DNA from 2 places in the Streptomyces sp. NPDC057249 genome. Region 2 is predicted to be linked to the other one. Evidence: riboswitches for the same ligand, from Rfam matches in the RefSeq annotation. Region 2 holds a riboswitch; the other holds the start of a gene.
The links. Region 2 has a riboswitch for S-adenosylmethionine ahead of thrC (threonine synthase). Riboswitches for the same ligand answer to the same signal wherever they lie in the genome.
Positions count from the first base shown of each region.

Region 1: another riboswitch for S-adenosylmethionine. It lies ahead of ACFUJY_RS14560 (aminotransferase class V-fold PLP-dependent enzyme); the one in region 2 lies ahead of thrC (threonine synthase).

Region 1 covers NZ_JBHUXS010000006.1:380,546-386,206, forward strand. Annotated here, with positions in the region: gene ACFUJY_RS14550 (rhomboid family intramembrane serine protease) at 1-375, shown strand, start outside; gene ACFUJY_RS14555 (Lrp/AsnC family transcriptional regulator) at 372-653, shown strand; gene ACFUJY_RS14560 (aminotransferase class V-fold PLP-dependent enzyme) at 670-2,046, opposite strand; SAM riboswitch class IV at 2,223-2,340, opposite strand; gene trpD (anthranilate phosphoribosyltransferase) at 2,423-3,487, opposite strand; gene ACFUJY_RS14570 (cytochrome bc complex cytochrome b subunit) at 3,609-5,255, opposite strand; gene ACFUJY_RS14575 (Rieske 2Fe-2S domain-containing protein) at 5,252-5,661, opposite strand, start outside.
Region 2 covers NZ_JBHUXS010000005.1:14,014-19,674, reverse strand. Annotated here, with positions in the region: gene ACFUJY_RS10835 (cold-shock protein) at 1-168, opposite strand, end outside; gene ACFUJY_RS10830 (MoaD/ThiS family protein) at 524-802, opposite strand; gene thrC (threonine synthase) at 831-2,123, opposite strand; SAM riboswitch class I at 2,141-2,267, opposite strand; gene ACFUJY_RS10820 (glucosyl-3-phosphoglycerate synthase) at 2,424-3,362, shown strand; gene ACFUJY_RS10815 (trehalose-6-phosphate synthase) at 3,427-4,818, shown strand; gene otsB (trehalose-phosphatase) at 4,828-5,661, opposite strand, start outside.

The sequences.
Region 1 (5,661 bases), on a different contig from region 2:
GGCTACCTCGCGCTGCTCGCGTACGCCGCCGCGCACGCCACGTCCGACCAGACACTCGTCGGCGCGTCGGGGGCGATCTCGGCGGTGCTCGGGGCGTTCCTCTACCTCTTCCCCCGGGCCCGGGTGACCAGCGTCTTCCCGTTCCTGCTGTTCCTGCCGCTGCGCTTCCCCGCGTGGGTGGTGCTGATCTTCTGGTTCGTGCTCCAGTGGCTGGCCGCCGAGGGCGCGGGCAGCGGCCCGGGCGTGGCGTACCTGGCCCACGTCGTCGGCTTCGCGACCGGGTTCTTCTACGCCTGGGGCCGCTACAGGCGCACCGCCGAAGGCCCTAGAGTGAAGTCTTCAGCCACGGCCACCGAGGGAGAAACACAGCCGTGATCACCGCGATCGTGCTCATCAAAACCAGCGTGGACCGGATTCCCGAGATCGCCGAGGCCATCGCCGCGCTGGACAGCGTCAGCGAGGTCTTCTCGGTCACCGGCACCTACGACCTGATCGCCATGGTCCGGGTGGCCAAGCACGACGACCTGGCCGAGGTCATCCCCGGCCGGATCAGCAAGATCCAGGGCGTCGAGGCGACCGACACCCACGTGGCCTTCCGCACCTATTCGCAGCACGACCTGGAGGCCGCGTTCTCCATCGGCCTGGACGCGTAGGCGGGCAGCGCCGCCCTCAGACCTGGGCGGCGCCCCGGTCCGGCACGCAACGGCCGTCCTCGGTGCGGTACTTCCAGCGTGCCCCGTCGCTCACCAGCTCCCGGACCGCCCGCAGGAAGCGCTCGACGTGCTCGTCCGGGGTCCCCGCGCCGAAGCTGACCCGGATCGCGTTGAGGGACCGCTCGCCGGGCTGCGCCTCCGGTGCGCCGCACTCCCCCGCCTCGCCCGGGTCGGTGCCGAGCAGGGTGCGCACGAGCGGGTGGGCGCAGAAGAGGCCGTCGCGCACCCCGATGCCGTACTCGGCGGAGAGGGCGGCGGCGAAGTGCGAGCTGTTCCAGCCCTCCACCACGAACGAGATCACGCCGACCCTCGGCGCGTCGTCGCCGAACAGCGAGAGCACCTTCACCTCGGGGACCTCGGCCAGCCCCGTCAGGACCTCGCGGACGAGGCGCTGCTCACGGGCGACCAGCCGGTCGAATCCGGCCTCGGTGAGCGCCTTGCAGGCGGAGGCGATGGAGTGGACGCCGATGACGTTGGGCGAGCCGGCCTCGTGCCGGGCGGCCGTGGTGTGCCACTCGACGTCCACACCGCCGTCCGCGCGCCGGGCCACCGTGCGCGAGGCACCCCCGCCGGCCAGGTACGGCTCCGCGTCGCGCAGCCAGTCGGCCCGGCCGGCCAGGACGCCCGAGCCGAACGGCGCGTACAGCTTGTGCCCGGAGAAGGCCACCCAGTCGACGTCCAGCTCGGCGATGTCCACCGGGTGGTGCGGGGCGAGCTGGGCGGCGTCCAGGACGATCCGGGCGCCGTGCGCGTGGGCGGCGGCGGCCAGCTCCCGTACGGGCCACAGCTCACCGGTCACGTTGGAGGCGCCGGTGACGCAGACCAGCGCGGGGCCGTAGGGCTCACGGTCCGCCAGGGCCCGCTCCAGGGTGGCGACGGCCTGGGCGGGGGTGCGCGGGGCGTTCAGGTAGGTGACGTGGGCGTCGCGCCAGGGCAGCAGCGAGGCGTGGTGCTCGGTCTCGAAGACGAAGACCCGGCAGTCGGCGGGCAGCGCGGCGGCCAGCAGGTTGAGCGAGTCCGTGGTGGACCGGGTGAAGACCACCTGGTCCTCGGGACGGCAGCCCAGGAACTCCGCCACGGTGGCCCGGCTCGACTCGAAGAGGTCCGTGGACAGCTGCGACAGGTACCCGGCGCCCCGGTGCACGCTGCCGTAGTACGGGGCGTACGCGGCCACGTCGTCCCAGACCCGCTTCAGCGCCGGGGCGCTCGCCGCGTAGTCCAGCGCGGCGTAGCCGACCTCGCCACCGGTGACCAGCGGGACGAGGACATCGTCACCCAGAACCGGCAGCGGGGCACAGAGCGACTGGTCGGCGGCAGCGGTGAAGACAGACATGGCGAACTCCCGTAACAGGCAGGCGAATTCCGCGTACCCGCGGATACGCGGCAGCACGGAGTGAAAGAGAAGAGGGGTGTGCGGAGAAGGGCCTCGGGCCCTAACGCATTCGCTTGCTCACAAGAGGCTCCCTGAGGACCAAGGACCCCACGGGTGGACGTCACGCGACGTCGAGGGGTCCGCGCTTGCCGCAGACCTCGCTGCCTGCGGCCCGGTCTTCACCCGGGGCACCCCGCCACGGACGGAGGGTTGCCGGACAGCGGGCCGGGGCCGTAGTCGCTGTCACTCATGACCTGCGCAGCATCTTGCCATACGTACGGGAACGCGCAAGGCGCAGTCCGCGATCCGGACTGCGCCCTGCCTCACACCGCCGCGCTCACGCGTTGCTGGCGACGACCCATCTCTCCAGCACCCGCCCCGCCGCGCCCGAGTCGATGGCCTCGGCGGCCTTCGCCATACCGGCCCGGATCTGCTCGGTGAGCGACCCCTCGCCCGGGTCCAGCGCGACCAGCGCCGCCGCCGAGTTGAGCAGCACGGCGTCCCGTACCGGACCGGTCTCCCCGGCCAGCAGCCGGCGCGCCACGTCCGCGTTGTACGAGGCGTCGGCGCCGCGCAGCGCCTCCACCGGGACCAGGTCGACGCCCACGTCGCGCGGGTCGAACGTCTCCTCGCGGACGACGCCGTCCCGGGCCACCCAGACCCGCGAGGTCGCGGTGGTGGTCAGCTCGTCCAGGCCGTCGTCGCCCCGGAACACCAGGGCGGAGTTGCCGCGCTCGGCGAGCACGCCCGCGACGATGGGGGCCATGCGGAGATCGGCCACCCCGATCGCCTGGGAGCGCACCCGGGCCGGGTTGGTGAGCGGGCCCAGGATGTTGAACGTGGTGGGCGCGCCCAGCTCCGCGCGGGCCTTGGCCGCGTGGCGCAGGGCGGGGTGGAACTTCACCGCGAAGCAGAAGGTGATGCCCGCCTCCTCGGCCACCTCCACGACACGCCGCGGGGACAACTCCAGGTTGACGCCGAGCTTCCCGAGCACGTCGGACGAGCCGCTGGCCGACGACGCGGAGCGGCTGCCGTGCTTGACGACCTTGGCGCCGGTCCCCGCGATCACTATGGCGGACATGGTGGAGATGTTGACCGTCTTGGCCATGTCCCCGCCGGTGCCGACGATGTCGACGGTCCGGCCGGGCACGTCGATGGTCGTGGCGTGCTCGTACATCGCGCGGACCAGGCCGGAGACCTCCGTGACCGTCTCACCCTTGGCCCGCAGGGCGACCGCGAAACCGGCGATCTGCGCGTCGGTGGCCTCGCCGCTCATGACGCGGTCCATGGCCCACGCGGTGGCGTCGGCGCTCAGGTCCTCGCCACGCAGCAGGGGGGTCAGCACGCTGGGCCAGGAGAAGGCCGCCACGCTGTCGCCGCCGTCCGGGGTCACAACGTTCATGGTCCGCTCCTGGGGTCCACAGCCGATAAGGGAGGGCTCCACCCTATCGAGCCCCGGGGACGGCAAAGAGCCCCGTCCAGCGGATGGACGGGGCTCTCGCCGTGGCGATCAGAACGGGTGATCAGTGGTGGCCGTGGCCGCTGGTGATCTCCTTGTACTCCTCGGCGGTGGGCTTGGCGATCTGGTTGTCCTCGCCGTACAGGCTCTTGCTGAGCCGCGCCCGGACCTTGGTGATCCTGGAGACCTTGCGCTCCACGCCGTTCTCGTCGACCGTCGGGCCGATTTCGAGCGGCTTGTACTGCTCGTGCGCGGTGAGCTTGTAGCGCGCCTCCGGCGACAGCGGCTCGTGGACCTCGACGAACTCACCGTGCGGCAGCCGCTTGATGAGCCCGGACTCGCGGCCGTGCAGCACCTTCTCCTTGTCGCGGCGCTGGAGGCCGAGGCAGATCCGCCGGGTCACGACGAACGCGATGACCGGGCCGACGAAGAAGGCGATGCGGACGAACCAGCTGATCGAGTTGAGCGAGAGGCTGAAGTGCGTCGCCCAGATGTCGTTGCCGCCGCCGATCAGCATGACGAAGTAGATCGTCACCCAGGCGACCCCGAGGGCCGTCCGGGTCGGCGCGTTGCGCGGCTTGTCCAGGATGTGGTGCTCGCGCTTGTCGCCGGTGATCCATGACTCGATGAAGGGCCACAGGGCCAGCGCACCGAGGACCAGACCGAACAGGACCAGCGGGATGAAGACACCCAGGACCAGCGTGTGGCCCCAGAGGTTGATCTCCCAGCCCGGCATCACACGGACGAAGCCTTCCGCGAAGCCCATGTACCAGTCCGGCTGGGCGCCCGTGGACACCTGGTCGGGACGGTACGGGCCGAGCGCCCAGATCGGGTTGATCGAGGCGATCGCCGCGATGATCGCGATGAAGCCGAAGACCAGGAAGAAGAACCCGCCGGCCTTCGCCATGTACACCGGCAGCAGGGGCATGCCGACGACGTTCTTGTTCGTCTTGCCGGGACCCGCGAACTGGGTGTGCTTGTGGTAGAAGACCAGGATCAGGTGGCCGACCACGAGCCCGAGCATGATGCCCGGCAGCAGCAGGATGTGGATCGAGTAGAACCTCGCGATGATGTCGCCGCCGGGGAACTCCCCGCCGAACAGGAACATCGACAGGTACGTACCCACGATCGGCGTCGACAGGATCGCGCCCTGGGTGAAGCGGACACCCGTACCGGAGAGCAGGTCGTCCGGCAGCGAGTAACCGGTGAAACCGGTGAACATGCCGAGGACGAACAGCAGGAAGCCGAACAGCCAGTTGATCTCGCGCGGCTTGCGGTACGCGCCGGTGAAGAAGACGCGCATCATGTGCACGAACATGCCGGCCAGGAAGATGACCGCGGCCCAGTGGTGGATCTGCCGGACCAGCAGACCACCGCGGACGTCGAAGCTGATGTCCAGCGTCGAGGCGTACGCCTCCGACATCCGGATGCCCTGCATGGGCTCGTACGGGCCGTGGTAGACGACCTCGTTCATGCTCGGGTGGAAGAACAGCGTCAGATACACACCCGTGAGGATGATGATGATGAAGCTGTACAGGCAGATCTCACCGAGCATGAAGGACCAGTGGTCCGGGAAGATCTTGCGCATGTTGGCCTTGGCGAGGGAGTAGATCCCCAGCCGGCCGTCGGCCCAGTCGGCCACCCGCTCACCGGCGGGCGCCTTGCGGTTGCCCGGCGCCGCTGCGCCGGGTGTGTTCGTCGCAGTACTCATCCGCGCTCCCAGAATGCAGGACCGACGGGCTCTTCGAAGTCACCGAGCGCCTGGAGGTTGCCCTCGCTGTTCACGCCGATCCGCAGCTGCGGAAGGGCGTGGCCGGCCGGACCGAAGATGACGCGGGCGCCGTCGGAGAGGTCGAAGGTGGACTGGTGGCACGGGCAGAGCACGTGGTGCGTCTGCTGCTCGTACAGGCTGATCGGGCAGCCGACGTGCGTGCAGATCTTGGAGAAGGCCACGATGCCCTCGTGCGCCCACTCGCGCTCGCGCTTGTCCTTGATGTCGTCCGGCTCGATGCGGATGATCATCAGGGCGGCCTTGGCGATCTGCGTCTGGAAGTCCTCGTCGTGCTCCTCCAGGCCCTCGGGCATGGCGAAGGTCAGCGAACCGACGACCACGTCCT
Region 2 (5,661 bases):
CTTCTGGCCCTGCGAGATTTCGAACTCGACCCGCTGACCTTCTTCGAGGGTGCGGTACCCGTCCATCTGGATCGCGCTGTAGTGGACGAATACATCCGCACCACCGTCGACCGCGATGAAGCCGTACCCCTTCTCCGCGTTGAACCACTTGACGGTGCCCTGAGCCATGCCTAACTCCCCTGTAACGTGTGTGCGCCGAAGCGCGTCGACCGCGGCTGAATGTATCTGCCCAACTGCCCTGTGCAACAGGTCAATCGGACGACAATTCTGTGCAGCGCCGATCGCCCGAATATGAGGAATTCATGGGTTTGCGGGGCAAGTCGGGCCCGACAAAGGTGACTTAAGGCGCATGAGGCGCAGGCACATTGGCTGCTTCTGATCGTGGCGCGGCGCATTTTCATATGCGGGGCGCACGGGCAGCGAAGGGGACTTCCCACACTCTACCCCGCTCAACCATGCAGAATTGCCCCCTCCGCTTCTCTCGCGGAGGGGGCAACTGGGGTGACGCCGAGGAGTCGTTGACTCAGCAGCCGCCGGCCACGGCGGGGATGATCGAGACGCCGGCACCGTCCGGGGTGGCCGCGTCCAGGCCGCCCTCGAAGCGCACGTCGTCGTCGTTGACGTACACGTTGACGAAGCGGCGCAGCTTGCCCTGGTCGTCCAGCACGCGGGCGGCGATGCCCGGGTGGTCCTTCTCCAGCGAGGCGATGACCTCGGAGAGGGTCGCGCCCTCGGCCGGAACCTCGGCCTGGCCGCCGGTGTAGGTGCGGAGGATGGTGGGAATGCGGACCTTGACGCTCATGGCGGTGCCTTCCTGGAGTCTCGGGTGGTCAGCTGGTGGCGAGTCCGGCGGCGCGGAAGGCGTCCAGGCTCGGGCGGATCGTGGCGGTCGCCTGCGAGGTGTCGGCCACCGCGTCCAGCGTCTTGAGGCCGTCACCCGTGTTCAGGACGACGGTGGTGAGCGCCGGGTCGAGCAGGCCGGCGTCGATCAGCTTCTTGGTCACGCCGACGGTCACCCCGCCCGCCGTCTCGGCGAAGATGCCCTCGGTGCGGGCCAGCAGCTTGATCGCGTCCACGACCTGCTCGTCGTTCACGTCCTCGACGGCGCCACCGGTGCGGCGGGCGATGTCCAGGACGTACGGGCCGTCGGCCGGGTTGCCGATCGCGAGGGACTTGGCGATCGTGTTCGGCTTCTGCGGGCGGACCACGTCGTGACCGGCCTTGAAGGCGGTCGAGACCGGGGAGCAGCCCTCGGCCTGGGCGCCGAAGATCTTGTACGGCTTGTCCTCGACCAGGCCGAGCTTGATCAGCTCCTGGAGGCCCTTGTCGATCTTCGTGAGCTGCGAGCCGGACGCGATCGGGATGACGATCTGGTCGGGCAGCCGCCAGCCGAGCTGCTCGCAGATCTCGTACGCGAGCGTCTTGGAGCCCTCGCCGTAGTACGGACGCAGGTTGACGTTGACGAACCCCCAGCCCTCGCCCAGCGGGTCGCCGATGAGCTCGGAGCAGAAGCGGTTGACGTCGTCGTAGTTGCCCTCGATGCCGACCAGCTCGCCGCCGTACACCGCGGCCATGACGACCTTGCCCTGCTCCAGGTCGTGCGGGATGAACACGCAGGAGCGCAGGCCCGCCCGGGACGCGGCGGCGCCGACCGCGCCGGCCAGGTTGCCGGTCGAGGAGCAGGAGAGCGTGGTGAAGCCGAAGGCGCGGGCGGCCTCGACGGCGATGGCGACGACGCGGTCCTTGAAGGAGTGCGTCGGGTTGCCCGAGTCGTCCTTCACGTACAGGCCGCCGGTCACACCCAGCTCGCGGGCGAGGTTGTCGGCCTTGACGAGCTTGGTGAAGCCGGGGTTGAGGTTGGGCTTGTCGGCCACGTCGGCGGGCACCGGCAGCAGCGGCGCGTAGCGCCAGATGTTGTTCGGACCGGCCTCGATGCGCTTCTTCAGCTCGTCGGGGGAGCCGCTCGGCAGGTCGTACGCCACTTCGAGCGGCCCGAAACAGGACGCGCAGGCGAAAATGGGACCCAGTGCGAACCGTTCACCGCACTCGCGGCAGGAAAGAGCCGCGGCGGGACCCAGGTCCACGGAAGATTCGGTGTTCGCTGCGACAGTCTCAACAGCCATGATGGCGAGGCCCTTTCTCCTCATCTTCCTCACGACGCGTTTCGCCGCGAGACGGAATTGGCACCTTCCCCACCTGACCTCGCGGTCGGCAGGAGGGTTGCCGGGACTTCAACGGGCCGTTCCCTCTGTCCCTCTGGATGAGCGCTGTGGCGACGGATCTTGGATGATCCGCGCATTTGTCGGCGGACCGACCCCGGCATGCGATGGCCGTCCGCGTTGTTCAAGACTGTAACCGAAGGACCGGACGGGTGAGATAGCCGTCCGTACCGCGAGATGGATCACATACAGGGAGTATCGACCGTGCTCGAAGAGGTCGAACGCTGGCTGACCAGGCGTTCCTGGTCGGCCGCCGACCACCCGCCGGCGAGCGTGCGGACCGCCGCGAACGGTACGGGCGTCAGCGTCGTTCTACCGGCCCTCAACGAAGCCGCGACCGTCGGGGACATCGTCGCGACGATCCGGCGGGAGCTGATGGAGCGCGTTCCGCTGGTGGACGAGCTGGTCGTGATCGACTCGGGCTCCACGGACGCCACCGCCGAGGTCGCCCGCCGCGCGGGCGCCCGGGTCGTCCACCGCGACGCGATCCTCCCCCGCCTCCCCGCCGCCCCCGGCAAGGGCGAGGTGCTGTGGCGGTCGCTCCTGGTGACCAGCGGCGACATCCTGTGCTTCGTCGACGCGGACCTGAAGGACTTCTCGGCCGACTTCGTCTCCGGCATCGTCGGCCCGCTGCTCGCCGACCCCGAGGTGCAGTTCGTCAAGGCGATGTACGACCGGCCGCTCGGCGAGCTGCCCGGCCAGGGCGGTCGCGTCACCGAGCTGGTGGCCCGCCCCCTGCTGAACCTGCACTGGCCGCTCCTCGCCGGCTTCGTCCAGCCGCTGGGCGGCGAGTACGCCGTCCGCCGCTCGCTCCTGGAGCGGCTGCCGTTCCCGGTCGGTTACGGGGTCGAGCTCGGCCTGCTCGTGGACGCGCTGCACACCGTGGGCCTCGACGCCCTCGCCCAGGTGGACGTCGGCGTCCGCGTCCACCGCCACCAGGACGGCCAGGCGCTCGGCCGGATGGCCGCCGCGATCTACCGCACCGCGCAGGTGCGGCTCTCCCGGGGCCATCTGGTGCGGCCCTCGCTGACCCAGTTCGAACGGGGCCCGGACGGATTCGTTCCGCGCACCTACCCGGTGGACACGCAGGAGAGGCCGCCGATGTGCGAGATAGAGGAGTACCTGGCACGCCGCGCGGCGTGATCACGACTTCACTCCGTCCGACTTCGTACGTTTGGGCGGATCGGGTTCGGGCTAGATTCCGGCCATGGTCTCCGAGCACGCCCCCCAGCCCGCTGCCCAGGTCCTCGTCGCGTCCAACCGCGGCCCCGTCTCGTACGCCCTGGGCGACGACGGCACCCTCGAAGCGAAACGGGGCGGGGGCGGACTCGTCTCCGGCCTCAGCGCCGTCGACGACAAGATGTGGGTCTGCGCCGCCCTCGGCGACGGCGACCGCGAGGCGGTGCGCCGGGGGGTCGGCGAGCCGGGCGTCCGGATGCTCGACATCGACGCCGGGGTACACGCCGACGCGTACAACGGCATCGCCAACTCCGTGCTGTGGTTCGTCCACCACATGCTGTACCAGACGCCCGTCGAGCCCGTCTTCGACGCGGAGTTCCGCAGGCAGTGGGCGTCCTTCGAGACGTACAACCGCGCCTTCGCCGAGGCGCTGGCCGAGGAGGCGGGCGAGGGCGCGGCCGTCCTCGTGCAGGACTACCACCTCTCGCTGGTCCCCGGCATGCTCCGCGAGCTCCGCCCCGACCTGCGGATCGGCCACTTCTCGCACACCCCGTGGGCGCCCGTCGACTACTTCCGGCTGCTGCCCGACGACATCGCCGAACAGCTGCTGCGCGGCATCCTCGGCGCCGACCGCGCCGCCTTCCTGACCCGCCGCTGGGCGGACGCCTTCATCGGCTGCTGCACGGAGATCCTGGGCGGCACCGGCCGGACCCGCGTCGGCGTCCACGGCCTGGGCGCCGACGCCGGATTCCTGCGGTGCCGGTCGCACGAGGCGGACGTGGACGAGCGGATGGCGGCCCTGCGCGAGCAGATCGGACCCGACCGGAAGACCATCGTCCGGGTCGACCGCACGGAGCTGTCCAAGAACATCGTCCGGGGCCTCCACGCCTACCGCACCCTGCTGGACGAACACCCCGAGTGGCGCGAACGCGTCGTGCACGTCGCCTTCGCCTACCCCTCGCGCCAGGACCTCGCGGTCTACCGGGAGTACACCGCCGAGGTCCAGCGGGTCGCCGACGCGATCAACAAGACGTACGGCACGGACGCCTGGACCCCGGTCGTCCTGCACGTGAAGGACGACTTCGCCCGCTCGCTCGCCGCGTACCGGCTGGCCGACGTCGCCCTCGTCAACCCGATCCGCGACGGCATGAACCTGGTCGCCAAGGAGGTCCCCGTCGTCTCCGAAGAGGGCTGCGCACTGGTCCTGTCGCGGGAGGCCGGCGCGTACGAGGAGCTGGGCGAGCACGCCTTCACGGTCAACCCGTACGACGTCTCCGCCACGGCGGACGCGCTGCACGAGGCGCTGACGCTCCCGGACGACGTGCGGGCCGCCCGCACGGAGCGGCTGGCCGAGGCGGCCACCGCGCTGCCGCCGCAGCAGTGGTTCCTGGACCAGCTGGAGGCCCTGCGGCGCGGTTAGGGCCTGTCCTCAGGCGAGGCGGCCGGCGAGGTCCCGCAGGTACTCCACGACCGCGCCCGGCCCGGGCAGGGCCAGGTCGGCGCGCTCGGCGAGCTCCGGCACCTCGCCGCTCCCGCTGCAGACCAGCAGCCCGGGCACGGGGTTCGCCTCGTCCGTGCGCAGCCTCTCCACCGCGGCGTACGCGGCGAGGTCGCCCAGGTCGTCGCCCGCGTACAGCACGGACGCGGCGTCGATCTCGCGCACGTACTCGGTGAGCGCGACGCCCTTGTCCATGCCCGGCGGGCGCAGTTCCAGGACCAGCCGCCCCGGTTCGACGATCAGCCCGTGCCGCGCGGCCAGCTCGCCGAGGGGCCCGCGCAGCGCGTCGAACGCGGCCTGCGGGTCGGCGGCGCGCCGGGTGTGCACGGCGAGGGCGCGGCCCTTGTCCTCGGTCCAGGTCTCCTCCTGGAGGCCGGACCCGGCCAGCACGCCGGGGAGCCCGGCGCGCACGGCGTCCACCCCGGGGTGCGGGGCGGGGGCGTGCACGGTCCCGGTCACGGCGTCCCAGCGCTCGGCGCCGTAGTGGCCGAGCACGACGAGGTGGTCGAGCCCGGCGACGCCGGCGACCCCGGCGTACCGCACGGCGACGTCGGCGGGGCGCCCGGTGATCACGGCCACGGACGCGACCTTCGGCGCGAGGGCGGCGAGCGCCTCGACGGCTCCGGGGTGCGCCCGCGCCTGCTCCGGGTCCGGCACGATGTCCGCCAGCGTCCCGTCGAAGTCGAGCGCCACGAGGGCCTCGGCCGGGCGGGCGAGGATGGCGTCGAGCCCGGTGCGGCCCGCGGCTGTCTGTGGAGGGGTGCC